DNA from 4 places in the Agrobacterium vacciniicorymbosi genome. Region 1 is predicted to be linked to each of the others. Evidence: predicted binding sites of a transcription regulator. Region 1 holds the regulator's gene; each other region holds the start of a gene.

Region 1 (7,828 bases):
TCGAGCGATCCATCGCTCATCAACTCGACCTGCCGCTCCAGTGCTACGCGGGTCTTCGTCAGCTTCGCAAGCTCTGCTGTTCTGGCAATACGCTGGCGCTCCAGACGCTCCGTGGCCTGAAGCCCGAAATCGCCATGGATGGAATGATAACCGAAATAGGAAAGAAAGGCGACCGTGATGGCCGGAACGACCAGACGGCCAAAACGTCTTTTCTTGTGATGCTTGGTCCACATACTCTGAAACAGCCTTCAAACGCGTTACTGGAACCACCATAACCGCATTTGTTTAACCATCCGTTGACCTTAATTCCCTCACCCACCGCAGCGCACAAAAAAGGCCCGCCGAAGCGAGCCTTTTTCTTGGACTTTCAAGCGATTCTTATCCGCGAAGGATGGAACGACCTGCGTAAGCGGCTTGCGGGCCGAGCATTTCTTCGATGCGGATCAACTGGTTGTACTTGGCAAGACGGTCGGAACGCGAGAGCGAACCGGTCTTGATCTGTCCGCAGTTGGTCGCAACTGCCAGATCGGCAATGGTAGAATCTTCGGTTTCACCGGAGCGGTGAGACATGACGGCGGTATAGCGCGCCTTGTGCGCTGTCTCGACGGCGTCAAGCGTTTCCGTCAGCGAGCCGATCTGGTTGACCTTGACGAGGATGGAGTTGGCAACACCCATCTTGATACCATCGCGAAGGCGTGCGGAGTTGGTGACGAAAAGGTCGTCGCCAACCAGCTGAACCTTGGAGCCGATCTTGTCCGTCAGGTACTTCCAGCCGTCCCAATCGTCTTCTGCCATACCGTCTTCAATTGAGATGATCGGGTATTTGCCGGCCAGTTCGGCAAGGTAGTCAGCCATGGCTTCAGGCTCCAGCGTGCGGCCTTCGCCTTCCATCTCGTACTTGCCGTTCTTGAAGAACTCGGTGGATGCGCAGTCGAGAGCGAGTGCAACATCATCACCCGGCTTGTAGCCAGCTTTTTCGACAGACTTCATGATGAAATCGAGTGCTTCCGGCGCGCTCTTCAGACCCGGAGCAAAACCGCCTTCGTCGCCGACATTGGTGTTGTGACCCTGTGCTGCGAGTTCCTTCTTCAGAACATGGAAGATTTCCGCGCCGATCCGCACGGCGTCACGGATGCTTTCCGCGCCAACCGGCATGATCATGAATTCCTGGAAGTCGATCGGGTTATCGGCATGTGCGCCGCCGTTGATGATGTTCATCATCGGCACGGGCAGCAGATGCGCGTTGGGGCCGCCAACATAACGGTAAAGCGGCAGACCTGTGGTTTCGGCAGCGGCCTTGGCAACCGCCAGGGAAACGCCGAGAATGGCGTTGGCACCGAGGCGCGACTTGTTCGGCGTGCCATCGAGCGCGATCAGCGTCTGGTCGATATGGATCTGGCTTTCGGCATCGAATCCGCCCAGCGCATCGAAGATTTCCGTATTGACGGCTTCAACGGCCTTTTCCACACCCTTACCAAGGTAGCGCTTGCCACCATCACGCAGTTCTGCGGCTTCATGCGCGCCCGTCGATGCGCCCGATGGAACTGCCGCACGACCGAAAGAACCGTCTTCCAGATAGACATCGACTTCAACGGTGGGGTTTCCACGGCTGTCGAGGATTTCGCGTGCGATGATATCGGTAATGGCTGTCATGATCTCTCCCTTGGGACTGGAACAGGATTTTCAGTTGCCTGTCTTAGAGTGCATCCCGAAAACTGTGAAGCGCTTTTCGGATGAGCGGCGCGATAAACAGGGCGACGGAATAGCGACTCGATGTGAACTTCCTCCGTCGCTGTAGACGACGCGCAAGAAATTACAATGACGGCGCCCATCTCTGGACGCCGTCTTTTCATAAAAATCGATTGAGGCCAAAAGCGATCACGCAGCTTTCGCGATATTGTCGAAAGCCAGCAGCTTTTCCAGAAGCTTCGGCATATCCTTCAGGTGGACCATATTGGGTCCGTCCGAGGGAGCGTTATCAGGGTCTTCATGCGTTTCCACAAAAAGACCGGCGACGCCGACCGCAATGGCCGCACGCGCCAGCGTCTCAACGAATTCCCGCTGACCGCCGCTCGAACCACCCTGCCCGCCCGGCTGCTGCACGGAGTGAGTCGCGTCAAAGACAACCGGCGCACCGAGCGATGCCATGATGGGCAGCGAGCGCATGTCGGAAACGAGCGTGTTGTAACCGAAGGACGCGCCGCGCTCGCACAGCAGCACGTTCGGGTTGCCACTATCGTTCAGCTTGGCCAGAACATTCTTCATGTCCCAAGGCGCCAGGAACTGACCCTTCTTCACATTGACGACCCGACCGGTCTTGGCCGCCGCCACCAGAAGGTCCGTTTGCCTGCTGAGAAACGCCGGGATTTGCAGGATGTCGACAACCGGTGACACGATTGCGCACTGTTCTTCCGTGTGAATATCCGTCAACACCGGAAAGCCGAATTGCTCCTTAAGTTCAGCAAAAACCTCCAGCGCCTTATCGATGCCAATGCCGCGCTGGCCCGACAGGGACGTGCGGTTGGCCTTATCGAAGGACGACTTGTAGACAAAACCGATACCCAGCTTGCCGCACAGCTCCGCCATGGTCTCGGCAATCATGAAGGCATGGTCGCGGCTCTCCATCTGGCACGGCCCGGCAATCAGCGAGAAACGTTCGGTATTGGAGAAAGTTACCTGCCCGGCACCTTCGCCGACGACCACGTTGAGATTATTCTGGACGCTCATCATTACTCCTCGAAGGCAAACCGGGCCTACGCCCAGCCGCCAAGCGGCTGCACGCAGACATATTCTACAATCCTGGTCACGCCATTATCAGGAAGCGTAATCTATGTCACGGCTGCCGTGCCGGTTGATCGGAACAGTTTCCGCTACAAAAAGCAGCACCCTGTTTACGTTATTTTTGTGCCAGCTTCACCACATCGGGATTTGCTTTCATGAAGCGGATGGTCGGTCCGGCCTCGTTGACAGCAGAGGAAAACTCACTCGTAGATTTCACGCGTTCGATCTCCTCGGGTTTGAAGTCTTGAGCCAAGAGAAACCGATAAACATACTCCGTGTTTTCGCCCACCGCCCAAGAAGGTAGCTTTGCCTCAAATGCCTTTTCTTGACGCTGCTTTCGCTCCATGGTCACCGCAAGCCTGACAAGACTTCCAAGTGGAATCGGTATGCCATTAATACCGATGTCCGGCACGAAACTAGCCGCGTGCAAACCACCGCCAAGTTTATTGTTACGCAAAATGGAAGCGCACTTATTGTCTCTCGACGGCTGCTTTTTGGCCGCGACGCGATCCGCATTTATAAGCATAATCAGTTTGCAGTTCGCGACAGTGGATGCCAGGAGCAATCTATCATACTCCGCTTTTTTAAGAGCTTCTGGCGAATTGGGTTGGGTGGTTTGGCACCCGGCAAGTGCAACAAGGCCCACAATCAGGCTGAGCGTTCTAAATTTCACTTGATGGACTTTCTAAAACGATATCCGTACCGCTTTCACTCGTAGGAGAATGACGGACAAAAACTGATGAAAATGCTTAAAAACAGGACCAAATACCTGCTCACCCCACAAGATGCCAAGATCACCGCGCGGGCCCCTTGAAAGCATGAGCGGAATTAGCAAAATCGGGCAGAAAAACAACCCGGAGGCGCAAATCGGCGTGATTCAACGTGAAGAAGTCGTAACCAGCCATGGCCATATGATTCTCTCAACGATCTGACGGATATTTATTTTGATCTGGCTTAAGTGATTTTTTACTGGGCTATTGCAGAACACATATGGAACAGATAGTGTTCGTTCTGTATTTGTTTCGCGAATCTTCGCCTCGAATTTCCAAGGGTGTTTCTTCATGCTCACGCGCAAACAGCAGGAATTGCTTCTGTTCATTCATGAAAGAATGAAAGAGTCTGGCGTGCCGCCATCCTTCGATGAAATGAAGGATGCACTCGATCTTGCCTCTAAATCGGGCATTCACCGGTTGATTACGGCGCTGGAAGAGCGCGGGTTTATTCGCCGGCTACCGAATAGGGCGCGCGCACTCGAAGTCATCAAGCTTCCCGAGTCCTATTCTCCAGCCAACAAGCCGCAACGCGGCTTTTCGCCCAGCGTCATCGAAGGCAGCCTTGGCAAGCCAAAGGCTGTGGAGCCATCGCCCGCACCTGCCCCGTTGAACAGTCGCGACGTCAACTCGGTCAGCGTTCCCGTCATGGGGCGAATCGCAGCAGGTGTCCCGATTTCGGCGATCCAGAACAACACCCATGATGTGGTCGTGCCGATGGATATGATCGGCTCTGGCGAACATTACGCGCTCGAGGTCAAAGGCGATTCGATGATCGAAGCCGGTATTTTCGATGGAGATACGGTCATTATTCGTGACGGAAGCACCGCAAATCCGGGCGATATCGTCGTTGCATTGGTGGATGACGAAGAAGCGACACTGAAGCGCTTCCGCCGCAAGGGTGCCTCCATTGCGCTCGAAGCCGCCAACCCCGCTTACGAGACCCGCATCTTCGGACCGGACCGGGTGAAAATCCAGGGTAAGCTTGTCGGCCTGATCCGCCGCTATCACTGACTACTGCTGCCTATAATTTAGCGGGCGGATTTTTAGGTCTGCCCGCGGGCAATATTTCTGGTTTTGATTCGCCTGTTGGCGAGGTACCAGAGCCAAAGTTGGACGTTGGTTCGATTAACAAACAAGTGCACTTACATGCATTTCAGAGGGAAATTTGCGCTCACGGTAAGTGCAGATATCCAAAAATAGTTAGTCGGCTCACTATCTTCGAATCACTCGCGTCGGTGAGCGTCTATGAATGATTTTAGCGTGACGTTTTGTGTGTAGCGCTGCCTAGTTTGAGTTGCGGAATGGGAGCTTCAGACCGAAATCTCTCTGTTCACAATGTCACCACCTGGGCACAAAAGATCAAATTATTTGAAGACCACCATCGCGCAAACCGTCTGTATCGGAGAAATTTCCCGCGCTAACACGGTGCTGCAACCGAGGGATATGAAATGTACGATCTTTATATAGCCAACAAGAACTATTCCTCCTGGTCCCTGCGGCCATGGGTGTTGATGCGGACACTCGATATTGCATTCAGCGAAAAGCTTACCCCATTCGGCAATTCCGCCGAGGATTTCGCGACATTTTCTCCCACCGCCAAGGTGCCCTGCCTTGTCGAGAGCGACCTGACCGTATGGGATTCGCTGTCGATCATCGAATATCTGGCGGAACGGCATAGTGGAGTTTGGGCTGGTGATACGAAGGCACGTGCATGGTCGCGTTCTGCCGCGGCGGAAATGCACTCAGGCTTCCAGACATTGCGCAACGAACATCCGATGAATGTCGGTCTTCGGATCCAGCCAACTGAAGTTGGCGAGGCGCTGAAGAAAGACATTTCCCGCATCGACGCACTTTGGCAGGAAGGTCTAGCCTCCTTTGGCGGTCCGTTCCTGGCGGGAGACGCATTTACAGCAGTAGACGCGTTTTTCTGCCCCGTCGCCTTCCGCTTCCAGACCTATGGAACGGCTATGTCGCCCGAGGCCGAGGCTTACAAGAACCGTCTCCTCACCCTCCCCGCAATGCAGGAATGGCAGGATGCGGCCTTGCTGGAACCGTGGCGCGATGCAGAACACGAGGCGGAAGCCAAAGCCATCGGAGAATGGCTGGCGGATTTGCGCTTGAAGTCGTGAGATATGGAACGGCGTCTGTTTCGAACGAAAATACCGACTTGGCTGTGTAAAACGGTCTGTGTGAAAACGAGTCAGAAGGTATCGCAAAGCGCGCAAGCGGCACCTTTGAATGAAGCATATCACGGGGCGTTCGATAGCATTCTTTCGATATGCTCCGGCACTGACGCGTCGAACTCTCCTTTGCGCCACTCATAGCTACGGTGCCTTGTCCAGAAGCGGTCCATATCCTGCATCGCCGCTTCGGCGCGCAGCACAGGCTTACCCTTTTCACCAAGCCATATTTCCATAGAGCCCGTGCGCCGCAAGGTTTCGCTGCTGATGAGGATTGCGCCGGATCGACACGTGGAAAAAAAAGGCACCTTGCGCGTCGTCACCACCACATCGGCGAGATCGCAACCCGCTCCCGTGAGCGCGGTATCCAGAATGACCGCGACCGCCACGCCGGACTTTGACGTCGCAACGCACCATTGGTCTTTGCGGCAGGTGAAGCGATCCGTGCCTGACAAGGCCTCTTTCATTTCTCTGGCGGCCCGCACCTTATCCTCGTCGCTCAAACGGGGCTTACGACCGGCAGCATCGCCAGCCTCTTGTGCGGCATCACCGGTGGGTGACTTCACCACATCCAGCATTCTCGGCCCAACATGTTGCTCTGGCAACGGCACCGCCCTCGCCCACTGATCATAGATGAAACCGGAGGCACGGGGCTTCGTCGTTGCAACTGCATCTGCCGACAGCAAAGCGACCAAAGAGCCATCTTCGTAAATCAGCAGATCTGGTTTGCTGCGCCATTGCTCCGTCACCAGCATAATGAAGCCAGCGGCAATCAGCGGCAGCCCGATCAGAGCAAGCCGCGTGCGCAGCAGCGCGATGATCAGAAATCCCGCCGTGGAGACACCCAGAAACCAGCCGTTCTGCCGCCCGATCGTCGCGTCTCCGCCCCAGCTCGAGACCGTCTTGGCGATCTCGATCACCGCCGCCATGCCGTAACCCATGACCTTCAGAAAAGGCGCATCGAGCCCAAAAGGCATCAGCAGCATTCCCACCAGTGCAAAAGGCATGACGATCAACGACATGACCGGCATGGCCGCCAGATTTGCCGCCAGCCCATAGGTCGTGATGCGGTGAAAATGTTCGATGGAATAGATCGCGGTGGAGATGCCACCGATCAGTGACGTGATGACGACGCCACCAATGACCGTTGCCACGTTTTGCGATAATGACAGCCACCACGGCGGACGGCTGATCACGAGCCCTCCCCGCTCGCCACGCCACCGGCTCCAGAAGCCATAGCCGGACACCAGCGCCAGGGTCGCGGCAAAGGACATCTGGAAGCTCGGCCCCATCACCTCATGAGGTGACAGAACGATGATGACGATGGCGGAAAGCGCGACGTTTCGCAGGCTGATCGAAGGCCTGTCCACCAGCACGGCAATCAGCATGATGGACATCATCAACCACGCGCGCTCCGCCGAAACTGCAAAACCCGAAATCAGGTAATAGGCAAGCGTCATGAGCAGTGCCGCAAAAGCTGATATTTTCTTGACCGGCCAACGCTGCGAGAATCCGGCAAACAGGCTGAAGATGGTGCGCATGCCGACGAAGAAAATACCGGCGGCAAGCGCCATGTTCAGGCCGGAGATGGCCACGATATGCGCAAGGCCGGAAACGCGCAGTGCCTCCATCGTCTCGCCTGAAATCGCACGTCTCTCATCGGTGACAATAGATGCCGCAAAGGCTCCCGCATCCCCGCCGATCAGGTTGCGAATGCGCTGTGCGATCTGGCTTCGGAGCTTGTAAAGCCAACTGTCAGCGCTTTGGAGCCAGGTCTTGGTGCCCTGCTCACCCGGCATTCCTGCCACCGTCTTGGGCGGGCCATAGAAATAGCCCGTCGCGCCGATGCCATCGAAAAACGACGCAAAAGCGAAATCATTCAACCCCGGCAACGCCGGACCCGATGGCGGTGAAAGCCGCGCTTTGCCGCTGATCGTCTGGCCGATGCCGATTGCCTCATGCCGGCTGCGCGACACCAATGATATCCGTTCCGGCGGACGCGACAGTTTGGGTGCGGAGGTGGATTGCAGCGCAACCACATAGCGCCAGTTACCCCGCGCATCCAGTTCCCGCCGCTCCACCGTTCCGGTAATT
Region 2 (7,828 bases), on a different contig from region 1:
GCAAATGCGCCGGATTTGAGTGGCGGCGCCAACCAGGTTCGCGTTCGCGCCTATAACGAGCGCCTCGTTTTGTCGCTGGTGCGACGCCACAGCGGCCTTTCAAAAGCAGAAATCGCCCGCAGAAGCGGCCTTTCGGCCCAAACCGTGTCGGTCATCATGCGCTCGCTGGAAAACGACGGGCTTCTCATCCGTGGTGAGCCCCTGCGCGGAAAGGTCGGCCAGCCCTCTACACCCATGCGGCTCAATCCCGATGCCGTCTTTTCCTTCGGTGTGAAAATTGGGCGCCGCAGCGTCGATCTGGTGCTGATGGATTTCGTCGGGCGCATCCGGCTCAAACTCCGCAACACCTACCCCTATCCCATGCCCGAATGGATATTGCCCTTCGTCATCGATGGCATTGCGGAGCTGGAAGCGCGACTGACGCCGAGTGAACGGCAAAGGATCGCCGGCATCGGCGTCGCCGCTCCCTTCGAACTCTGGAGCTGGGCACAGGAAGTTGGCGCGCCGCAAAAGGAAATGGACCGCTGGCGCGGTGTCGATTTGCGGGCGGAGATTGCCGGGCAGGTAAATTATCCGGTCTTCCTCCAGAACGATGCGACCAGTGCCTGCGGTGCCGAACTGGTCTTCGGTGTCGGCCAGAACTCTCCGGATTTCCTCTATGTTTTCATCGGCTCCTTCATCGGCGGCGGCGTGGTGTTGAACTCCGCCCTGTTTTCGGGCCGCACCGGCGCTGCCGGTGCCATCGGCCCGCTACCGGTTCAGGGCCGGGATGGATCGACTGTGCAATTGCTCAAGATCGCTTCCATTTTTGTGCTCGAAGACATGCTGCGCGAAAGCAATATCGATCCAAAACCGTTGTGGTTCTCACCGGATGACTGGGTGGATTTCGGAGAGCCGCTGGAACGCTGGATACAAAACACCGCCGCCGCACTGGCACAAGCCGTCGTCGCCGCCGCATCCATCATCGACTTCGCCTCCGTCATCATCGACGGCGGTTTCCCTAGCTGGGTCCGCGCCCGCATCACCGCCGCCACCCGCAAGGCGCTCGACCTGCACGACCTCCAAGGCGTCGTCGTCCCAGAAATCCTCGAAGGCGCCGTCGGCAGCCAGGCCCGCGCCATCGGCGGCGCAAGCCTTCCACTGTTTTCGAGATATCTGCTGGATCAGAACGTGCTGTTCAAGGAAACGGCGGGATTTGCGGAACAGGGTAATGCGCGTGTTTCGCAGTGAGCGCTTCACGGCTCCCAAACGCGTAGATTGGAAACCTGTTATTTTTTGCCGCGTGGAGCTTTCGGCAGCGCTTTCGCAACTCTTGCCAATTCATTGATCATGCCTTTGGCCAGTTGTTGCCGTTCTAGTTTTCGCTGCTGATCAAACTGGTCGTACTGGGCCTCCGCATGACGTTTTGCTTGTGCCGAACTGACACTCCCGCCATCCTGTAGCACGCGACGGCCAAGGCCTTTCAGTTGCTGTTCCAACAGTCGTTCAGCATCCTGCATGACGACCAGACGGCCGATATCCAGCTGATCTTCAAAAATATCCAGAAGGATTGTTGTCAGCCTGTTGAGTTCTTTCACCTCGGCTTCTGCAAGGTAGTTTTTGGAAACCGTCGTATCCGTTTTTCGAATATTGTCATTGGGCCACGTTTGCAGACCCATGTTTTCCGTGTCGTGATTTGCGCGGGACACAACAATTTCCGCGGGCGTTTGAGACACTACGGCAAAGATAAGCTTGGCCTGCGTGTGCTGATAAAATTCGCGAGCGGTGTCAGTCGAGCCGTCGTAGTCCTGGCACATGGCGCAAATTTTGCGAAGTTCAGCATAAATATTCGCCTCATCAGAACGAATGTCTCTGATGATTTCCTTGAGTTCGGCAATTCTTGAAGCGTTTTCAGGCTGCTTCAGACGAGGCGCATCAATAACGAAACCCTTCTTTGCGAACTGCACAAGAATGGTCGTCGCCCATCGTCTGAACAAAGTCGCTTGGGTTGATGATACGCGGTAGCCTACGGATATCACCACGTCGAGATTATAAAGGATCGCGGGTCTACCATGAGTTGTTTGCACTTTTTGCAAAGAAGTCGCTTCAGATAATTCGCCTTCTTCAAATATGTTGGTGATATGCCGGGAAATGCTGGAGACGTCGCGTCCGAACAACTCGCCTATTTGCGCTTGCGTCATCCAAAGGGTGTCCCCTTCGTATTTGATGTCCAGCCGCAGACCTTTATCGGTGCCGTAAACGAGAAACTTGTCTCCCGTCTGCGCATCCTCAAAGAGGTGGATAGGTCCATCGATGTCGTCGCTCATATAACTCCCCGTTTCAGCATATGTACCACAGCGACAGTCTCAACCTCACGACCGGTCCTTCGCCGGTTTCGCTTTAGTGAGCTCTGTTGGTCTCGACAGAGCTGCACCTGCTGAAAACAGCTTAAAGCAATTCCCGAGATCAAAACAAGAACAAGCGCGCCCGACGACGAAAAAGCTTGGACAAACGAGAGGTGGGTATGTGGAAAAATCAACAATTTGTTGAAGAGGATGGCGGACAGGGTGGGATTCGAACCCACGGTACGCTTTCACGCACACACGCGTTCCAGGCGTGCGCCTTAAACCACTCGGCCACCTGTCCGTCTAAACGTCTGCATGTTTGGGAAAACTGCAAATCACTGGAACGGCGCGATATATACCGATGAATTCGCGGGGATCAACCCGGAATCTGACAGTTTTTTTATTTGTGCAATAAATCCTTCGCATTGGTGCGATTGCAAAGCATGCTCGGCCTCTTTATCCAGAGGGTAGGATGCGCGGGTCAGATGCGCGTTTGTGGGGCAGATATCTGCATGGAAATCGGGAGAGTGTGTTCGTGAAAGCGGTTTTCCGGTTCATCAGTTTTGTTTTTCTGGCAGCAGCCGTCGGCGTCGGCGTACTGGATTCGATCCGTTCGGTTTCCACCTCCTCGGTCGATCTCCTGAGCGCGCAAGATGCCTGGGTGAAGTTTTTTCCTGCCTCGCTTGCCATGGCAGAAGGGCTTGTGGCGCACTATATTCACCCCGAAGCGTGGCGTTGGGTCGCAAACGGCCTGTCTGCGGTTCCTGCCTTTGCAATTCTTCTTGGCCTTTCCCTCCTGTTCTGGATGGCTGGCTATAAGAAGCGGAAGGTCATGGGCCGCTTTTCCGCCTGAGACGATCTCGTCACGCACATGATGCAGAAACCAGATGGCGACCCTTGAGGGGCGCAAGGAGAATGCAATGTTCGGATTTGATACCCAGTCCAAGAAAACCACCATGCCGACCCCGGAAACCGCCTATCCCGGTCGAGAAGAAGCCGTCGCCGTGCCGGAGCATCATTTCGTCAATGGCAATCCGCTGAAAGAGCCTTATCCGGATAATCTGGAAACGGTCTATCTCGGCATGGGCTGCTTTTGGGGTGCGGAGCGCCTGTTCTGGAAGACGCCCGGCGTCTGGGTAACGGCAGTCGGTTATTCCGGCGGCATCACCCGCAACCCGTCATATCAGGAAACCACCACGGGGCTGACCGGCCATGCCGAGGTGGTGAAGGTGGTCTATGACCCCGCCAAGGTTTCTCTCGCGGCTCTGCTCAAGACATTCTTCGAAGAACATGATCCGACGCAGGGCATGCGTCAGGGCAATGATGTCGGCACGACCTATCGCTCCGTCATCTACACCACCAGTGATGCGCAACTGGCGCAAGCCAAGGCCGCCCGCGATACGTTCCAAGAGGCTTTGAAGGCTGCCGGACACCGCCCTGAGATCACCACGGAAATCGAGCCACTGGACATCTTCTATTATGCTGAAGACTATCATCAGCAGTATCTGGCGAAGAATCCCGGTGGTTATTGCGGCCTGCGCGGTACGGGCGTCAGCTGCAATATTGGATAAAATTTGCGAGCCGCCCGCTCGTGACATCACAAAGCCCGGCGATATCTCATATTCGCCGGGCTTTGTTTTTGCTCGTTGTTTTAGCAGATTGCCTGCGCAGAACAGGCCGATTTGCCGTAAAAACGCGCAGTTAACGGTTTTTCCACCGGGTCAAAAAAACCGGGTGAATTTTTCTTGCAGCCGTGCAAGGATATCCTTACGCACAGTCAGAAAGACTGGCAGTTCCGCAGACATGCTCTTAACTGGGCTTGCGGGAGGACCCTTTAAAAAACCAAACTGCAACAACAGGGCTGCACAATGAAAAAATCCCTTCTGACGCTTTTCGCGCTGGCCGCGATGTCGGCTTCCGCTTTGGCTGCGGATATCAAGCCTGCGCTGGTCTATGGCACGGGCGGCAAATTCGACAAGTCGTTCAATGAGGCTGCTGCCGCAGGCGCCGAGAAGTTCAAGGCGGAGACGGGCACCGAATACCGCGATTTCGAGCCGACCAGCGACACGCAGGGTGAACAGGCAATTCGCAACTTCGCAAGCCGCGGCTTCAACCCGGTTGTTGCCGTTTCCTTCGCCTGGACCTCGGCCATGGAAAAGGTTGCTGCAGAATTCCCCGACACGAAGTTCGTCATCGTCGATTCCGTTGTTGAACTGCCGAATGTGCGCTCGGTCGTTTACAAGGAAGAAGAAGGTTCCTACCTCGTCGGTCTTCTGGCCGGCATGGCATCCAAGACCGGCAAGGTCGGCTTCATCGGCGGCATGGACATTCCGTTGATCCGCAAGTTCGCCTGCGGTTACGCACAAGGCGCCAAGGCTGCCAACCCCAAGATCGAAGTCTTCCAGAACATGACCGGCACCACCGGCGCTGCCTGGAACGACCCGGTTCGCGGTGGCGAGCTGACCAAGAACCAGATCGACCAGGGCGCGGACGTGATTTACGCGGCAGCCGGTGCGACGGGTCTCGGCGTTCTTCAGACCGCAGCCGACAACAAGAAATTCTCCATCGGTGTGGACAGCAACCAGAACCACCTGCATCCGGGCTCCGTTTTGACCTCCATGGTCAAGCGCGTCGATCTGGCCGTTTACAACGCATTCAAGGACACCAAGGACGACAAGTTCACCGGTGGCGTCACGTCTCTGGGCGTGAAGGAAGATGGCGTTGCCTATGCACTTGACGACAACAACAAGGCGCTGATCACGCCGGAAATGACGGCTGCTGTCGATAAGGCAAAGGCTGACATTATCGCTGGCACGGTCAAGGTTCACGACTATATGTCGGACAATTCTTGCCCAAAGTGATGTGATTTTTCGGATCAGGGCGCATCGCGAATTCCGCGCTGCGCCCTTTTCATATCCAGCTCCGGAGACGTTTGGGTTGACGATGGAACCTGCAATCGAGCTTGTCGGTATCGATAAAAAATTCGGCACCGTACATGCCAACAAGAATATCAATCTCACCGTTGCCAAGGGGACGATCCACGGCATCATCGGGGAAAATGGAGCGGGAAAATCGACGTTGATGTCGATTCTCTACGGCTTCTACCATGCCGATTCCGGTGAAATCCGCATCGACGGCAAACCCGTCAACATTAGGGATAGCCAGGCCGCCATCGATGCCGGCATCGGCATGGTGCATCAGCACTTCATGCTGGTCGAGAATTTCTCGGTGCTGGAAAACATCATGCTGGGTGCCGAAGGCGGCGCTTTGCTGGCCAAGGGCACGGCGGCGACCAGGAAAGAACTGAAGCGGCTGGAAGACGAGTACGGCCTCGAGGTCAATCCCGATGCGATCATCGAGGATTTGCCGGTAGGCCTTCAGCAGCGCGTTGAAATCCTCAAGGCCATGTATCGCGGTGCCGAAATCCTCATCCTCGATGAGCCGACCGGCGTGCTGACACCGGCTGAAGCCGATCACCTCTTCAAAATCTTGGGCGTGCTGCGCGATCAGGGCAAGACCGTCATTCTCATCACCCACAAGCTGCGCGAAATCATGGCCATTACCGATGAAGTCTCGGTCATGCGCCGCGGCGAAATGGTCGCCACCCGCAAGACCTCGGAAACGACGGTCGAGGAACTGGCAGAACTCATGGTCGGTCGCCGCGTGCTTCTGCGTGTGGAAAAGGGTGAAACGAACCCCGGTGAAGTCCTGTTTTCCGTCCGCAATCTCACTGTCAAGGACAGCCGTGGTGTGACCATGGTGGACGATGTGTCCTTCGATGTGCGCGCTGGCGAAATCGTCGGCATTGCCGGTGTGGCCGGTAACGGCCAGTCGGAATTGCTGGAAGCCATTGCTGGCATCCGCAAACCCTATTCCGGTGAAATTCTCATGGGCGGCAAGACGGTCGATAAGGTCGATCCCGCCATTCTGCGCAAGCTGGGTCTGGCCCATATTCCCGAAGATCGCCACCATATGGGTCTGGTCCTGAAATTCGAGGAATACGAGAACTCCATCCTCGGCTATCACCGCGATGACCGTTACGGTAAAGGCATGTTCCTCAGCCCAGAAGCCATCCGCAAGGATGCCATCGAGAAGATCGAGAAATACGATATCCGCCCGCCGAATGCCCGGCTGAAGACCGCTAATTTCTCCGGCGGTAATCAGCAGAAGATCGTCGTTGCGCGCGAAATCGAACGCGATCCCAAAATGTTGATCATCGGCCAGCCCACGCGTGGCGTGGATATCGGTGCCATTGAGTTCATCCATCGCCGCATCATCGAAATGCGCGATGCGGGCAAGGCCATTCTGCTGGTTTCGGTGGAGCTGGATGAAATCCGCTCTTTGTCGGACCGCATTCTGGTGATGTTCGCGGGCCGGGTCGTCGGAGAAAAAACGGCGGAAGCCGAAGAACAAACGCTGGGCCTGATGATGGCCGGCATCGCCGCATAAGGCAAAGGCTTTAAAGCTCATGAGTACAGCTTCCGTCCCTCTTCCCAACTGGATCAGCTACGGCCTTCTGCCGTTCCTGAACATCGTCACCGCCTTTTTCATCTCCGGCCTTGTCGTCTGGGGCATTGGCGAAAATCCCTTTGCAGCATTGCGGCTTCTGATCGAAGGTTCGCTGGGCCGAGGTGACGCCATCGGCTTCACCCTGTTTTATACCACCAGCTTCATCTTCACCGGCCTGTCGGTGGCGGTCGCCTTCCATGCGGGCCTGTTCAATATCGGCTCGGAAGGTCAGGCCTATATCGGCGGTTTGGGCGCTGCCATGGTCGCGCTGGCACTGGACCGCTACGTACCCTGGTATGTCACCATGCCCTTCGCGGTCATCGGTGCTGCGGTGTTTGGTGCGGCCTGGGCCTTCATTCCCGGCTGGCTCCAGGCAAAACGCGGCAGCCACGTCGTCATCACCACCATCATGTTCAACTTCATCGCAGCTGCGCTGATGGTCTATCTGTTGGTCAACGTCTTCATCGTCCCCGGCAAGATGGCGCCGGAAACCCGCACCTTCCTGCCTGGTGGCCAATTGCCGAAGCTGGACTGGTTGATGGCGATGTTCGGCCTGAAACTCGGCCCCGCGCCCTTCAACGTGTCCTTCCTCATCGCGATCGTTGCCGCGTTTCTGGTCTGGGTGCTGATCTGGCGCACGAAGCTGGGTTATGAAATGCGCACGCTCGGCATCAGCCCGTCGGCTGCGGTCTATGCGGGCATTCCCTATTCGCGCACCGTCATCATCGCCATGCTCATCTCTGGCGGCTTAGCGGGCATGATGGCGCTCAACCCGGTCATGGGTGCGTCGGCACGTTTGCAGGTGGAGTTCGTCGGTGGCGCAGGCTTTGTCGGCATTGCCGTGTCGCTCATGGGCCGCAGCCATCCGCTTGGCATCGTCTTTGCGGCTCTGCTTTTCGGCATCCTCTATCAGGGCGGTGCCGATCTGTCGTTTGAAATGCCCAACATCACCCGCGAGATGATCGTCGTCATTCAGGGTCTCGTCATCCTGTTTG
Region 3 (7,828 bases), on a different contig from region 1:
ACGATCTGGACCGCATGGTCAACACGCTGCTGACCGCCTGGGCGCGCGCCGGTGCCGGCAAGGGCAAGGAAGCCCTGGCGCTGGTCAATGGCATGAAGGGACCGGGCTGGATTTCGATCTTCCAGAAGTACCATGCTGGTGCCATCGCACTGGTAACCGGCAACACGGAAGCCGCCCGCAAGAGCCTGAACGATGCCGTGACCGACCGTGAAGGCGGTGCGACTGCAACCGACACCTATATGCGCGCGGTGATGGCGCTGGCGCGGCTGGAAGCCAAGGCTGGCAACAAGCAGAAGGCGCTGGACACGATTTCCGTCGGCGACAATTTCGCGCCGAACTATGCGCCGCTGAAGGCGCTGCGCCAGAGCATCGAAAAGGGTGAAAAGCCCGATCAACAGGTACAGACGCCCATCGAGGGTGCTGCTGCTGTGATGTTCTCCATCGCCGGTGCGCTGAACCGCGAAGGCGCGGAAGAAATCGTCACGCTTTACCTTCAGACCTCGCGCGCACTCGATCCGCAAAGCGCCGATACGCTGATCCTTCTCGGTGGCCTTGCCGAAGCGCAGAAGCAGCCGGACCGCGCCATTGAATTCTACCGCGATGTACCGGCAGATTCGCCGATGCACCGGATTTCCGAATTGCAGTTGGGCCTGACCCTGGCGCAGACGGAGAAGGTGGATGAAGCGCGCAAGCATCTGAAGTCGCTGCTTGAATCCGATCCGTCCGATATTCGCTCCTACCTCGCCTATGGCTCGGTTCTGTCCGATGCCAAGGATTATGCGGCCATGGCGGCCAATTACGACAAGGCAGTAGAGGTTATCGGTTCTGTGCCGAAGAAAACCGACTGGACCATCTTCTTTCAGCGCGGCATTGCGTACGAGCGCCTGAAGCAGTGGGACAAGGCCGAGCCTGATTTCAAGCGGGCGCTGGAACTGAACCCCGACCAGCCGCAGGTGCTGAACTATCTGGGCTATTCCTGGGTGGATAAGAACATGCACCTCGATGAGGGGATCGACATGATCCGCCGCGCCGTCGAGCTGCGTCCCAATGACGGCTATATCGTCGATTCGCTTGGCTGGGCGCATTATCGTCTCGGCGCTTTCGATGAGGCGGTGACAGAGCTGGAACGCGCCATCGAACTGCGTGCCGGTGACCCGACCATCAACGACCATCTGGGCGATGCCTACTGGCGCGTCGGTCGCAAGATCGAGGCGGTCTACCAGTGGAACCGGGCACTGATTGGCGAAAGCGACGATGTGGACAAGACCAAGGTGAAGGACAAGATCGCCAACGGTCTGCCTCCGTTGGAAAAGGACGCTCAGAACACCGCCAAGAAGGATCAGGCGCCGCCGCCACCTGTGGCACCTGCCCCTGCCCCCGATAAGAAATCCTGACGCACTATGCTCTCGCATAAGCCTGCCGGAGCGGTTGAGACAATCGAAGCCGCTCCCGCGAAGACCAATCTCGCGCTGCATGTGATCGGACAGCGGGCAGATGGATACCATCTGCTTGAATCTCTGGTGACCTTCACCGAAGCGGGTGATGTCATCCGCATCAAGGATGCGCCGGAGGATGGGTTTTCAATTTCCGGGCCTTTCGCTGAAGTTCTTCAACAAGGAAACGCGGGCGATAATCTCGTGCTCAAAGCGCGGGATTTGCTGCGCGCTGCGGTCGGCGCCGAAGCGCCACCCGTCGCCATTCATCTGGAGAAAAACCTGCCCATTTCTTCGGGTATCGGCGGCGGATCTGCCGATGCGGCGGCAACGCTGCGAGGCCTTTGCCGCCATTGGCAAATGACGCCCGCCCCCGGAAAGCTTGAAGAGATTGCCCTGAAACTGGGGGCGGATGTGCCCATGTGTCTCGCCAGCCAGCCGCTGATTGCGCGCGGGATTGGCGAAGATATTACGATCCTCGGTGATATGCCCATCATGCCGCTCATTCTCGTCAACCCGCTGAAGGGCGTTTCGACGCCTGAGGTGTTCAAACGCCTGCCGAACAAGAGCAATCCTTCTCTTGGACAACGAGGCTACGAGACGTGGATGGATTTCATCGGCAAAAGCCGCAACGATCTAGAGCCGCCAGCGCGGCACATTCTGGCGGAAATCGCTGAGGTATCCGATCTGCTGGCGCGTGCAGGAGCATCGCTCGTGCGCATGTCCGGCTCCGGCGCGACCTGCTTCGGCCTCTTCGACACGGCAGAACACGCCGAATCTGCGGCCAACCAGCTTCGCCAAAAGCGTCCCGGCTGGTATGTTCAGGCAACGAAAACCATAGGCGGATTGCCAAGATGACTGTTGATAGAGCCTTTATTCCCGTCGGCATCGCGGTTTTGACCGTCTCCGACACCCGCACGCTGGCGGATGACAAATCCGGCGACACGCTTGCTGCCCGCATTTCTGATGCAGGCCATCTTCTCGTGGACCGCGCCATCGTGCCGGATGACAAGGCTGCCATTCAAGAGCAGGTGCGTCGTTGGACTTTGTCCGATGAGGTTGATGTGGTGATTACCACCGGCGGCACGGGCTTTACCGGACGCGATGTGACGCCGGAAGCGCTGGAACCCCTTTTCGAAAAGCGCATGGATGGCTTTTCCGCCGTGTTCCACCGCATTTCCTATGACAAGATCAACACATCCACCATCCAGTCACGCGCGACGGCGGGACTTGCCAATTCCACCTTCATCTTCGTGCTGCCCGGCTCTCCTGGCGCTTGCAAGGATGCGTGGGACGGCATTTTGAAAGCACAGTTGGATTACCGCCACATGCCCTGCAACTTCGTGGAAATCATGCCGCGTCTGGATGAGCATCTGAAGCGCGGCAAGGCGCAAGGGTAATTACCGCGCGGCGCGCAGCACCCAGGAAGGAATAAGCTCGGCGCTGAGGCGGCGGGTCTTTTGCGATTTTGGAAAATGATCGAGCGGCATGCCGGATCTGGCGATCGACAGGGCCTCGTCCTTGCGCAGCAACAGACCGTATTCCAGCGGCGGTCTGCGGCGAATGAAACGCGACAGAAAAGATGGCCGGTAATGCCGCGAGGGCGCAAAGCGGGCTGGCACCTTGTTCAGCGCCGTATATTCGCTGATATCCTCGATCCAGCCGCTTTGCGGACGGCTGCCCGGCTCCATCATCAAAATCCACTCACCGCGCGCAGATGCGATGATATCCCGGATGTCCCATTCCGTGTGAAAACGGCAACCGGCAGCTTCCGCGACGCGTGAGGAACCATCGCTGGAGGCGTGATCCAGCACAATGACGTCACTGATCAGCCCTTCCACAGCGCCCGAAACGAGCGTGGAGAGGGTGTGAGCAAGCTCCGGCTCCTGATCCCGGCATTCCATGATGACTGTCAGCATATGTCTATCAGCTTGTGTTCCGTTATGAGTGATAAATTGAAGAGGTTGATCGACCTACAACATTTCATCGATAAAATTCCTACCGCAATGCAAAAGAAATAGCTATCGCGCGTTTCAGCATTTTGTTCTTGTCTTGTTCTCATTTCTCGGTTAAGAATCTGGGCATCCACCAAGCCGGTTTCATGCCGGTCAGGAGCATCCAGATGAGACAACATGTGCTTTCCGGGCAGGCTGCCTTCCAGCCGGGCCATACGCCAGATATTGCCAATGCACTGGCCGATGCGTCCGGTCTGCGGATCGAGATCGACCGTCGTCGCGGGCGTGGTGCGGGCATCAATCCCGGCGGGCGTTTCGAGCCTCTGCAGCATGAGCCTGTCGATGATGGCTGGCAGATCATCGAGGAATTGCCGGAGTTTCGCACCGAAGTGCAGGTGGAAAAGCCGCGTAGCATTATCACCCGCAACGATTCGCCTGATATTCCTTTCGACCGGTCCATCAACCCCTATCGTGGTTGCGAGCATGGCTGCATCTATTGTTTCGCGAGGCCAAGCCATAGCTATATGGGCCTGTCGGCAGGGCTGGATTTTGAGGCCAAGCTGTTTGCCAAGCCGGATGCCGCAAAGCTTCTGGAACGTGAACTGGCCAAGCCCGGATACAAGGCGCGGGTGATTGCCATCGGCACCAATACCGACCCATACCAGCCTATCGAGCGGGAATGGCGCATCATGCGGCAGATCCTCGAAGTGCTGGCCAAGGCCGAGCATCCCGTCGCCATCGTCACCAAGTCGGGGCTTATTACCCGCGATATCGATATTCTCGCACCCATGGCAGCCAAGGGTCTGGTCAAGGTCGGGATTTCGGTCACGACGCTGGACCGCAAGCTCGCCCGCAGCATGGAGCCGCGCGCATCCACACCCAGCAAACGGCTGGAAGCGATCAAGACGCTGACCGATGCCGGTATTCCCGTTGCCGTCATGATGGCGCCGGTCATTCCAGCACTCAACGATCACGAGATCGAACGGGTGTTGGAGGCTGGAAAGGCGGCTGGAGCGACGGAGGCATCCTATGTGCTGCTGCGTCTGCCGCTGGAGGTGAGCCCGCTGTTTCGCGAATGGCTGCTGCGCAACTATCCGCACCGTTACCAGCACGTCATGTCGCTGGTACGCTCCATGCGTGATGGCAAGGATTACGATGCCGAGTTCGGCAAGCGGATGAAAGGTGCCGGTCCCTATGCCTGGCAGATCAGCCGCCGTTTCGAAATGACGACGAAGCGGCTGGGGCTCATCCGCCGTGGCATTCAGCTTCGCGACGATCTGTTCATAGCGCCGGGAGGTGCAGGCGTGCAGCTGTCTCTGCTTTGACCTTTCAAGAATACCCATAGCGTCTATGCCCTGCGCTACGGGTTTATGCCCCCGGTATCTACCGCCTCGCATGGGCTTGCTCTTTCCGCCCCAATTGAAAGAGCATGGAGGTCATGAGACCTCATGTAGCAGCAGCCCTCCGCCCCTTGGGCTGCTGCACAGACCCTGCGACCGGGGGCTTGCAGGAGATCGGTTGCCTGTGCCAGTTTCGCCGCATGAAGCGAAGCACAGCACCCGATTCTCCTGCCCTCTTTGACCTGATCGACACCGGCCCGGATTTCAGCCTGGAACTGGAGGCGAGGAAGCGCGGAGAGTGGCCGGTGGCCGGTACGGATGAGGCCGGTCGCGGACCTTTGGCCGGGCCCGTCGTCGCCGCCGCCGTCATTCTCGACCCCGACAATATTCCTGATGGCCTGAACGATTCGAAAAAACTGTCCAAGGCGCGTCGGGAGTTCCTGTTCGAGCAAATTCTGGAAACATCCATCGTCTCCATCGCCTCATCCGGCCCTCTCCTGATCGACCGCATGAATATATTGCGCGCCAGCCTGGATGCCATGCGCCGCGCCGTGCTTGGCCTTCAGACGGCACCTGCTCTCGTGCTGGCCGATGGGCGGGATATTCCACCGGGCATTCCCTGCACCGGCAAAGCCGTCATCAAGGGTGACGCGCGGTCTGTCTCTATTGCCGCAGCCTCCATCGTCGCCAAGGTCACGCGGGACCGGATGATGGAAAAGGCCGGATCGATCCATCCGGCCTATGGTTTCGAGGCCCATGCGGGCTATGGCACCCCAACGCATCTGCGCGCCATCGAGGCCAATGGCCCCTGTCCCCTTCACCGCATGAGCTTCCGCCCCATGCGGGTGGAGTGAGGCGGAGGTCGTTTAGCCCGCAAGCCGCATATCGTAAGCACCACGGTCGCGGCCCTGAGCCGTCAGCTGGAACTGCTGCAACAATTCCCGCAGCTTATCGCTTTCGCTGGCAAGCGCAGATGTTGCAGATGTCGTTTCTTCCACCATGGCGGCGTTCTGCTGGGTGGTCTGGTCCATCTGGTTGACGGCGGTGTTGAGTTCCGCAAGACCGGTTGCCTGCTCCTGCGCGGAAGAGGCGATTGCACCCATATGCTCGTTCATCACGGTCACATGCCGCTCGATAGTCTTCAGGGCATCACCCGTCTGCTTGACGAGATTGACGCCGTTTTCGACTTCCGTGGATGACTTTCCGATCAGTTCCTTGATTTCCTTGGCGGCCTTGGCGGAACGCTGCGCCAGTTCACGCACTTCCTGAGCGACCACCGCAAAGCCCTTGCCAGCCTCACCCGCACGCGCGGCTTCCACACCAGCGTTGAGCGCGAGAAGATTGGTCTGGAACGCAATCTCATCGATAACGACAATGATGTTGGAAATCTGGCCGGAAGACTGTTCGATGCGGTGCATGGCATCAACCGCAGTCGCGACGACGTCGCCGGAGATCTTTGCCGCACGGTTGGCTTCGGTCGCAGCACCACGTGCATCATTCACACGCTTGGTGGAGTTGGCAACATTGACGGTGATTTCATCGAGAGCCGCAGCTGTTTCTTCCAGCGTTGCCGCCTGCTGTTCGGTGCGCTTCGAGAGATCGACCGACCCTTCCGCGATTTCGCGGGTGCCGTTGTTCATCGTGTCAATGGAATGTGAGATTTCCGACAATGTTGCGCCCAGCTGCTTGAGCGAGCGGTTGAAATCGTGCCGCAACTGTTCGAAGTCAGGCGCGAAAACCTCGTTGATCTGGAAGGCGAGATCGCCGGAGGCCAGCCGGCGCAGGCCATCGGCCAGACCGGATGTTGCGATGCGCAGCCTCTCCTCCGCATCGGCTTCCGCCTTCTGCTGAGCAGCCAGACGTTCGACCTCGGCCTGCTTGCGGTTGGTTTCGGCATCGGCCTCCAGCCGCTTGTTTTCGATTGCAGCGCGGCGGAAGACCTCGACGGCTTCTGCCATCGCACCGACCTCGTCCTTGCGACCGCGAGCGGGAATGGTGATATCCGTATCGCCGTCCGAAAGGCGGCGCATCACGCCCGTCATCCGCCCAAGTGGTCTGGCAATATGGATGTTGCCGAAGAGGGCTGCACCTGCGCCGATGGCTAGCGCCAGCGCAAGCGAGATGTAATTGAGCATGGCGGCGGATTCGGCGATGTCAGTGGTGTCATCGCCCTCGCCTCGAACGTCGCCTTCCATATCATCGACAGCGCTTTGCAGCGCGGCCTTGGCGTCGCTATAGGCCGTCAAGGCATCACCCACGAAGCGAGAGCGTGCGTCATCGGCCTTTCCTGCCGTCAGCAGCGCCTTGACGTCGTTCCAGCGGGTTTCGGAGACCTTCCATTTTTCGGTGAAGGAAGCGAAATGTTTCTTGTCCGCCTCGTCTACCAGATAGTTCTGGTATTCCCGGAAATCGGCATCGAGTGCGGTGCGCGCTGCCTGCATCTGGGTTTCGAATTGCGGCCATGCCTCAGGCGTTGCGCTGACAATCGAGCTCTGCGCGTTTCTGATGTTGCTGACTTCCGTATTGACCTTACCCAGCAGAATGAAGGCTGGCACGCGATCACCGACGATCGTATCGATCTTGCCCCTGATCTGATTGAGCGAAGAAATCGAAAACCCGCCCTGCACGCCTGCAACGAGCAACATAATGCCCGACAGGGCACCTAGAACAAGACCTACCGATATTCGCATGATAATCCCCAGACGCGGAGTGACCCCACCGCTTACACAGTCATGTTTGGATATAAATTTACTGCATGAATAATATTCTTGAGAGGAACGACTTTGCCTTGAGGCCATTTATTAGGACTTTATCTCAAGGCGACATGCTCCTCCCCATGTCGTAATGAATATATTCTATTATCATTATTGAAATTTTATTAAAATTAGAATGGCTGAAAATCACATGGCCCGATATCTATCTTATCCAGCGCCGTTTCTTTGATATTTCCAATAACTCATATGGCTCGACTTGCATCGGCTTATCTATTCTCAAATTTTTATTTGAGAATTCGTCAAATCTAGATCAAAACATCAACCTTAAGAATAGTCCGATTTCCTAATACTCCGCTTTTGACAACGCTCCAGCAAAAAAATGGTTA
Region 4 (7,828 bases), on a different contig from region 1:
GATGACGGCACAATGCTTGAAGTTGCGCCGGGTCTTTACGAACGTAGTAAAACTGAATCAGGGATACGTGGAGGCAAGTGTTTCGCATATTCTGACACCGGATTTTTCTCGGTTCCTTTATTCCAAAAATATATGGGTGACCTTAGGACCGGCGAACGAGCAAATGAGATTGCTGCGGATGAGAAGGGTTTGCGGTTACGTTTCATGGCCGACCCATTCATGCACTTTTTGCCGCTGCCAAGCGATAGGTCTCGACGTGTGAGGCGCTGGCAAGATCAAGTAGCCGACAGATTAGCAGGAGCGGCCATTCATCCAATTCGTTCCTTATCCGATGAGGAAGCCTCACTCTTCACCAATAGGGACAAACGGATTCTGCCTTACGCCGAGGATTTTTTGGACGTTCCCACCATGCCCCAATCTGAATACTGGTCCTTGAGAGCAGGCCGATCTAATCTGCATGCTCGAGGTGGATGGCGACGAATTATAGCCCGACTTTTGTGAAAGGCATCTCTCCAAAAAAGTGGGTTGTAGAACTTCTATCTATTTGGGATGTCGATTTCTGCAGGTGATTACCATATATGATTTGGGTTGATTTGATAATTGCGGACGCGCAATCCAGTTAAATGTATGATAAAGGCACGATAGCAAATGCGACCAAACGATTTGTTTCCTATTTGGTTTTGGGCCCGCTCTTTCGGAAAAATTACGATTGGATCTAAGTGCCGCATCGAGCCCGGCGCTATTCTCGATATGAGAGAAGGCGGCAGGATCAAGGCCGGATCAAAATGCCGAATTCGTCGCGGCGCGATGCTTATCCCTTATGGCGGCGATATCATCATTGGGAACGACTTCAGTTTAAACCCTTATTCGGTGCTGTACGGGCAGGGTGGTCTAAAGATTGGTAATGACGTTCGCATTGCTGCAGGATGCGTTGTCATCCCGTCCAACCATATTTTTAGCGACGCTAACAAACCAATAAGATTACAAAAAATCAGCAAGCTAGGAATCGTGATTGAAGACGATGTTTGGATAGGAGCCAATGTTACGGTTTTGGACGGATCTCACATTTCAAAAGGCTGCGTTATTGCTGCCGGGGCCGTTGTCAGAGGGCGCACAGAGCCTTATGGCATTTATGGAGGTGTTCCAGCGAAGTTGATTAAGATGCGTGGTAGTGATGCGGATGCAATTGTTACCTGATTCATTGCTTTTCTCTTTCCTCTTTAATCACGCTGGTTCCAAAGCGACCTACACCTGAAATTTCCGAACCAGGTTAAAAGTGCAACGAATCAATGGAAATGAGCGTATTGTTACCCTGCTCCGCATTCATCATCTGCCTCAATGAAGAGGCCTATCTTGGCAATTGCATTGAGAGTCTTGAAGGTTTCCCCGAGATCGTGATTGTCGATTCCGGCTCTGTGGATGGAACGCCTGCTCTGGTGCAATCCTACATCGACAAGGGCTGGCCGATCCGGTTCATGCATGAGCCCTGGCGAGGGTACGCCGGGCAGAAGCAGTTTGCGCTGGAGCAGTGCAGCCAGCCTTGGTGCCTGAATATCGATGCCGATGAGCGACTGGATGCGGCTTTACGTGCAGCTTTGCCTGAATTGCTTTCTGCACCGGAGACTGTTGTCGGCTGGAAGGTGGCGCGCAGGCCTTATCTCATTGGTTATGGCTACACGCCTGAAAACGTGCGCGAGCGGAAGAACCTTCGGCTCGTCCGAAATGGCAAGGGCGGCTATGATCTTGCGCAGAAGGTGCATGAAGGCATCGTCCCTACAGGTGAGGTCAGGTCATCTGAAAAGGGGAGCCTGTTGCACTATCGGCCGCTCATCATCGATGAGCAAATTCTGAAAGAGAATAAATACTCGACCCTGAAGGCTGATCAGCAATTTGCGGAAGGCCGCAACGCGAAGCTTTCGAAACTTCTGTTTTCGCCCTGGCTCTATTTTCTGCGGCTCTATTTCAAAAACGGTTTGTGGCGCTGCGGTGTACCCGGCTTCATCGAAGCGGCAACAGGCGGCATTTACGCATTTCTCACCCAAGCGAAAATCCATCAGCGTCACGCGTTGAAACGTCGGCCCAATGTCGATGACATGGAGCGTGGAAGGACAAAAATATGAAGGTTCTGCATATTCATTTTGGAAAAGACGGCGGTGCGGAGCGCTTTTTTGTAAACCTCGTCGATGCTTTGGGCGAGCGGGGAGTTGAGCAACGAGTCTTAATTCGTCCTGACCGCAGTTGGAAGGCGGCAATCGAGCGACGCGCTACCGTCTATGAGGGCGTGTTTCGTCGTATTTCCCTGTCGCGCTTCGTGCTGGCTTGGCGGATGCGTCGAATACTTAAGGAATTCAAACCCGATGTGATCATGACGTGGCAATTGCGCGCAAGCCGCTTCATGCCGAACGTAAAGACAGCACTTCGCATTTCTCGATTGGGAGATTATCCAGAGCATCTCGGTTACTATCGGAATTCGGAAGTTCTCGTCTGCATCACGCCTGACATGGCGGATAGTGTGAAGCGATTGGGCTGGACGCGACGCATTGAAGTGATACCCAATTTCAGCAATGCAACGCCCATTCCTCCGATCTCTCGCAGCGCTCTCGATACCCCGGAAAAGGCCTTCGTCGTCGTTGCCATGGGCCGGTTTGTAAAGCGCAAGGGGTTCGGACATCTCATCCAGTCCGTCAAAAATATAGAGGGCGCTTATCTCTGGCTTTTGGGTGATGGTCCAGAGCGGGAAGAGTTGGTTAAGCTGGTCGAAGAGCTAGGCCTGCAAGAGCGAGTGAAGCTTCCGGGATGGAAGACGGATGCTTATGCTTATCTGGCGGCTGCGGATGTTTTTGCTATCACATCCCTACATGAGCCACTTGGAAATGTTTGTTTTGAAGGTTGGGGTGCCGGAAAGCCGACCGTCGCTTTTCGAGCTGAAGGGCCCTCGTTCGTGATGACAAACGAGGTTGATGCCTTGATGGTCGATTGCGCGGATGAGGTTGGCTTGACGAATGCCCTTACCCGTCTGCGGGACGATCCGGAACTTCGTGAAAAACTGGTGGAAGGCGGGCACGCAACGACACGCGCCCGTTTTTCCAAAGAAGCAATCACAGCCTCTTACATGAAGCTGTTTGAAGAGGCAGCAAACACGTGAAAGTCTGCCATTTTCATTTCGGCAAAGACGGCGGCGCAGAACGCTTTTTCGTTCATCTCGTCAACGCGTTTGCGAAACGGGGGCTCGAGCAGAGCTGCGTCATCCGTAAAAATCGTGTGTGGCGGAAGGACATTGAGGCCGTTGCAAATATTACAGAGAGTAATTTCCGTAATCTTTCATTGGACAGAATCCTACTTCCCATAAAAGTTCGTTCCATGGCTCAATCTCTCAAGCCTGATGCGATCATGTCATGGGCGCCGCGTGCCAGCGAGCTGATGCCGAATTACAAAGGCTGCATCAAGCTTTCGCGCCTGGGCGATTACCCCACCAAGCTGGATTACTTCAAGAATACAGACATTCTGGTTTGCAACACGCCGGGCATTGCCGAGCATGTCAAGGCCATTGGATGGACGCGCGGTGTGGAGGTCATTTCCAACTTCACCAGCACGCAGACGATTGTGCCGATTGCGAGGACTGAGCTGGATACGCCGCAGGATGCGCCGGTGGTTATGTCCATGGGGCGTTTTGTGAAGCGGAAAGGGTTTCACACACTGATCGATGCCGTCGCTGGGTTACCGGGTGTATATCTGTGGCTGGCGGGTGATGGGGAAGAGCGGGAAAGTCTGGAGGCGCAGGTCGATGCGCGCGGCATGCGCGACCGTGTTCGCTTCATCGGCTGGAAAGATGAGACGCGACCCTATGTCTCCGCTGCCGACATCTTCGTCATGCCTTCCAGCCACGAGCCGCTTGGTAACGTCATCCTCGAAGCCTGGGCCCAAAAAAAGCCTGTGGTGTCTTCGAAGTCCGAGGGGCCGATGTGGTTTATGCGGGATGGAGAAAATGGCCTGCTGGCAGAGATCGGCGAAGCGGAGAGTTTTGCCGGTGCCATCGGCAATCTGCTGAGTGATCAGGCGCTTTCTCAGCGTGTTGCTGCTGGCGGACATGAAACGCTGATGAGCCAGTTTTCGGAAGAGGCCGTCGCCTCTGCCTATATCGACCTTTTCAAACGGAAGCCTTGACCGCGTCATAAATCCTGCCGAGATTTTCCGCTTCACCTGCAATGGTGAACTTCTCGGCTACATCTTGGCGTGATGCTATTGCCGCTTCCAAGCGCTTTTCATCGTTTTTCAGCCATTTCAAGGCCGAATCGCTCATGGTTGTCAGGTCATCTCGCGCAATAACCTCCCCAGTCTCCCCCTCAACCAACTCCGGAAACGCCCCCACATCCGTCGCGATCACCGGTACGCCTGACGCCATTGCTTCCAGCGGGGTGAGGCCAAAACCTTCCCAGCGTTGGGGGGCGATGAAGAGGTCGAGGGTGCGGTACCATTCGTTGATGTTGGTGTGTTCGCCGACGAAGAGGATGCGGTCTGCGAGACCGGCGGCGCGGACCTTTTCTTTCAGGCCGTTTTCGAATTCCACATGCGGCCCAGTGGCGCGGCCGGCGATGATGGCTTCCCAGTCGGGATTTTGCGGGAGCACGGCGATCATGGCATCGACGAAGAGGTCCGTGCCTTTCTGATGGCGCACTCTGCCGAAGCAGCCGGCGTATTTTTGGTTCGGGTCGAGGCCAAGCGCGCGTTTTGCCTCAGCCTTATCGGCGGGCGGGGAGAAGCGCTCGGTATCAATGCCGTGCATAATGACGGTGCTCGGTACATCCATATAGGAAGCCGTCTTTGCGCTGGTTGCGATGATCGCGTCCATGCGGGAAATCAGGAATTTCGTCCAGCCGCTGTGTTTGCGCTGCGAGGCGGAGGTGAAGACGATCTTCAGCTTCATGCGCAGGATGTCGCGCATGATGATGGCGGGCAGCATTTCAATATTGCGGCGTGCGTGCCAGACGCGTGGCTTCTTATCCGGTCCCAATTGCCATAGCCGCCACAAGTCGCGAAAGCGGACATGTGGCAGGCTTTGCGGCAAACCCGGCCCTATAACGGCAACCTTTTGCCCGAGCCGGTTTTGCACCGGCACGAGCTGGATGATCGTGGATGTCACGCCGGAGAGCCTGCGCTTGAAATTCGGCGCAAGCACCCGGACATCAGCCAAGTCGATATAGGGCAAAATCGGGATCTCGTGAGGGAGGCGCTGGCAATCAGCCCCAGTTGATGGAGAGGATTTCGTAGCCGCGCGAACCGCCGGGGGCATTCACTTCGATGCTGTCGCCAACTTCCTTGCCGATCAGCGCGCGCGCGATGGGCGAGGAGATGGAAATGCGACCCTGCTTGACGTCGGCTTCCTGGTCGCCAACGATCTGGTAGGTCTTCTGTTCGTTGGAATCTTCGTCCACGAGCTTGATGGTGGCACCAAACTTGATGGTTGTGCCGGACATTTTCGACAGGTCGATGACTTCCGCGCGTGCGGTCAGGTCTTCCAGCTCGGCAACGCGGCCTTCATTGTGGCTCTGCGCTTCCTTGGCAGCATGGTACTCGGCGTTTTCAGACAGGTCGCCATGGGCGCGCGCTTCTGCAATAGCCTCGATGATGCGTGGGCGCTCTTCCTGCTGGCGCCAGCGAAGTTCTTCCTGCAGCTTGACGAATCCGCCCTGAGTCATCGGTACTTTTTCTACCATTTTTTCTTCCTTCGCATTCTAACCGCGGTACCCGCAGACACAAAAAGAAACAGGTTCCGGAGCAAAACTACGGAACCAGTCAAAATCACAATTCGGCAGACTATATCAGAAGACCGACGCCAATTGCCAGCAAATTTGAGACTGCCAATTTTCAGCAGACTGGAACTTGATCTTAGCCAAGGATTGACAGTTTGCGCAAGAACATATAGTGAACACACCTATGAAAAAGTCGATAAAAGAGCGGTTGGCAGTCCTTTCCGATGCGGCGAAGTATGATGCGTCCTGCGCCTCCAGTGGCACGACGAAGCGTAATTCGTCCGCATCGGGAGGGCTGGGGTCGACGGAAGGTTCAGGTATTTGCCACGCCTATGCGCCGGATGGCAGGTGCATTTCGCTCCTGAAGATTCTGCTCACCAACTTCTGCATTTATGACTGTGCATACTGCATCAACCGTTCCTCCAGCAATGTGGAGCGGGCGCGTTTTACGGTGGAAGAAGTGGTGTGGCTGACGCTGGAATTTTACCGGCGCAATTATATCGAGGGCCTGTTTCTGTCGTCCGGTATCATTCGCTCGTCGGACCATACGATGGAAGAACTCGTGCGGGTGGCGAGGGAGTTACGCGTCACGCACGGCTTCCGGGGCTATATCCATCTCAAGTCCATTCCCGAAGCCTCGGCGCGGCTGGTGGAGGAGGCGGGACTTTATGCAGACCGCCTGTCGATCAACATCGAGTTGCCAACGGATAGCGGCATCGGACAGTTTGCGCCGGAAAAGCAGCCGGGAAACATCCGCAAGTCCATGGCTGATATTCGTCTGAAGATCGAAGAAGCGGGTGAACCGACGGTTCAGACGAAGCGGGTCAGGAAGTTTGCGCCTGCGGGCCAAAGCACACAGATGATCGTGGGTGCCGATGGTGCCAATGATAGCACCATCCTCAACACCAGCGCGCGCCTTTATGGCAGCTACGGTTTGCGACGCGTCTATTATTCCGCTTTCAGCCCCATTCCTGATTCGTCCAAAAACCTGCCGCTCATCAAGCCGCCTTTGATGCGCGAGCATCGGCTCTATCAGGCCGATTGGCTGTATCGATTCTATGGCTTCGATATCGCAGAAATCGCCTCTACCCAGAAGGACGGCATGCTGGATCTGGATATTGATCCGAAGTTGGCTTGGGCGCTGGCGAACCGGCAGAGCTTTCCTGTCGATGTGAACAAGGCGGAGCGCGAAACCTTGCTACGGGTTCCAGGGTTCGGCACGAAAACAGTCAATTCCATCCTGTCGTCGCGCCGGTTCAGGCAGTTGCGGCTGGAAGATTTGGCTCGCTTTGGCGTGTCACTGAAAAAGGTCAAGGCCTTCGTCGTGGCGGGCGGATGGTCACCGGGCAAGCTCACGGAGCGACCAGATTTGCGCGCCATGTTTGCGCCGCAGCCTGAACAGCTGTCGTTGCTCTGATGTACAGGGTGTCGCTGGAGGGACGGGGCGATTTTACCGAGTGGCGGGATGCTGCCCGCACGTTTCTCTCTGCCAATGTCTCTCCGCATGAGATCGAGTGGCGGTGCCGCGGCGAAGAAACTGGTCTGCTAGGTTTTGAGGAGGAGAACCTTCCCGCTGCCGTGGACAATGCCACTGGCGTCCAAGTGCCCTCGGCCTTCATGCCGCTGGCGCAAACCATTATTTGCCATAGCGATCCGAAGCGATTTTCGTTGCTCTATCGGCTTTTGTGGCGTCTGGGGCAGGACAGGGCGTTGCTGCAATTCAAGTCTGATCCTGATGTGGCGGAAGCGCGTAAACTAGAGAAATCCGTTCGTCGCGATAGCCACAAGATGACGGCTTTCGTGCGTTTCAAGGAGGTGGCGCTGGCCACGGGTGAGGCGGGCCGGCGACGGTTTATTGCATGGTTCGAGCCAGATCATTTCATCGTGGAGCGAAAGGCTGCGTTTTTCCAGCGGCGTTTTACCGATATGGACTGGCTGATTCTGACGCCGAAAGGCTCGGCTCGCTGGGATGGTGAGGCGCTGGAAACATCGCGGCTGGCAGCTGAGCAGCCGGATTTGTCCGATGAGACGGATGAGCTTTGGCGCACCTATTATGCCAATATTTTCAATCCGGCTCG

The links. The regulator LexA, encoded in region 1, represses DNA repair genes until DNA is damaged. The targets are predictions, from matches to a motif close to TGTTCNNNNTGTGTTCNG.
Region 2: rhuM (RhuM family protein) is a predicted target of LexA. The motif match lies at 2,442-2,459, and genes of this name have one in related genera.
Region 3: ABUK73_RS03340 (PA0069 family radical SAM protein) is a predicted target of LexA. The motif match lies at 3,476-3,493, and genes of this name have one in related genera.
Region 4: ABUK73_RS10820 (putative DNA modification/repair radical SAM protein) is a predicted target of LexA. The motif match lies at 5,912-5,929, and genes of this name have one in related genera.

Annotation. Positions count from the first base shown of each region.
Region 1 is NZ_JBETMF010000001.1:176,971-184,798, reverse strand. It holds gene ABUK73_RS01010 (FtsB family cell division protein) at 1-233, opposite strand, end outside; gene eno (phosphopyruvate hydratase) at 379-1,653, opposite strand; gene kdsA (3-deoxy-8-phosphooctulonate synthase) at 1,879-2,727, opposite strand; gene ABUK73_RS00995 (hypothetical protein) at 2,897-3,454, opposite strand; gene lexA (transcriptional repressor LexA) at 3,843-4,565, shown strand; gene ABUK73_RS00985 (glutathione S-transferase family protein) at 5,003-5,683, shown strand; gene ABUK73_RS00980 (ComEC/Rec2 family competence protein) at 5,803-7,828, opposite strand, start outside.
Region 2 is NZ_JBETMF010000010.1:74,222-82,049, forward strand. It holds gene ABUK73_RS16265 (ROK family transcriptional regulator) at 1-1,230, shown strand, start outside; gene rhuM (RhuM family protein) at 1,269-2,306, opposite strand; tRNA gene ABUK73_RS16275 (tRNA-Ser) at 2,536-2,625, opposite strand; gene ABUK73_RS16280 (hypothetical protein) at 2,860-3,177, shown strand; gene msrA (peptide-methionine (S)-S-oxide reductase MsrA) at 3,245-3,895, shown strand; gene ABUK73_RS16290 (BMP family lipoprotein) at 4,193-5,185, shown strand; gene ABUK73_RS16295 (ABC transporter ATP-binding protein) at 5,268-6,773, shown strand; gene ABUK73_RS16300 (ABC transporter permease) at 6,793-7,828, shown strand, end outside.
Region 3 is NZ_JBETMF010000002.1:32,781-40,608, reverse strand. It holds gene ABUK73_RS03360 (tetratricopeptide repeat protein) at 1-1,394, shown strand, start outside; gene ABUK73_RS03355 (4-(cytidine 5'-diphospho)-2-C-methyl-D-erythritol kinase) at 1,401-2,291, shown strand; gene moaB (molybdenum cofactor biosynthesis protein B) at 2,288-2,833, shown strand; gene ABUK73_RS03345 (glycosyltransferase family protein) at 2,834-3,352, opposite strand; gene ABUK73_RS03340 (PA0069 family radical SAM protein) at 3,556-4,713, shown strand; gene ABUK73_RS03335 (ribonuclease HII) at 4,929-5,582, shown strand; gene ABUK73_RS03330 (HAMP domain-containing methyl-accepting chemotaxis protein) at 5,595-7,418, opposite strand.
Region 4 is NZ_JBETMF010000006.1:8,898-16,725, reverse strand. It holds gene ABUK73_RS10855 (hypothetical protein) at 1-501, shown strand, start outside; gene ABUK73_RS10850 (acyltransferase) at 649-1,197, shown strand; gene ABUK73_RS10845 (glycosyltransferase family 2 protein) at 1,296-2,120, shown strand; gene ABUK73_RS10840 (glycosyltransferase) at 2,117-3,145, shown strand; gene ABUK73_RS10835 (glycosyltransferase) at 3,142-4,164, shown strand; gene ABUK73_RS10830 (glycosyltransferase family 4 protein) at 4,148-5,206, opposite strand; gene greA (transcription elongation factor GreA) at 5,238-5,714, opposite strand; gene ABUK73_RS10820 (putative DNA modification/repair radical SAM protein) at 5,935-7,167, shown strand; gene ABUK73_RS10815 (UdgX family uracil-DNA binding protein) at 7,167-7,828, shown strand, end outside.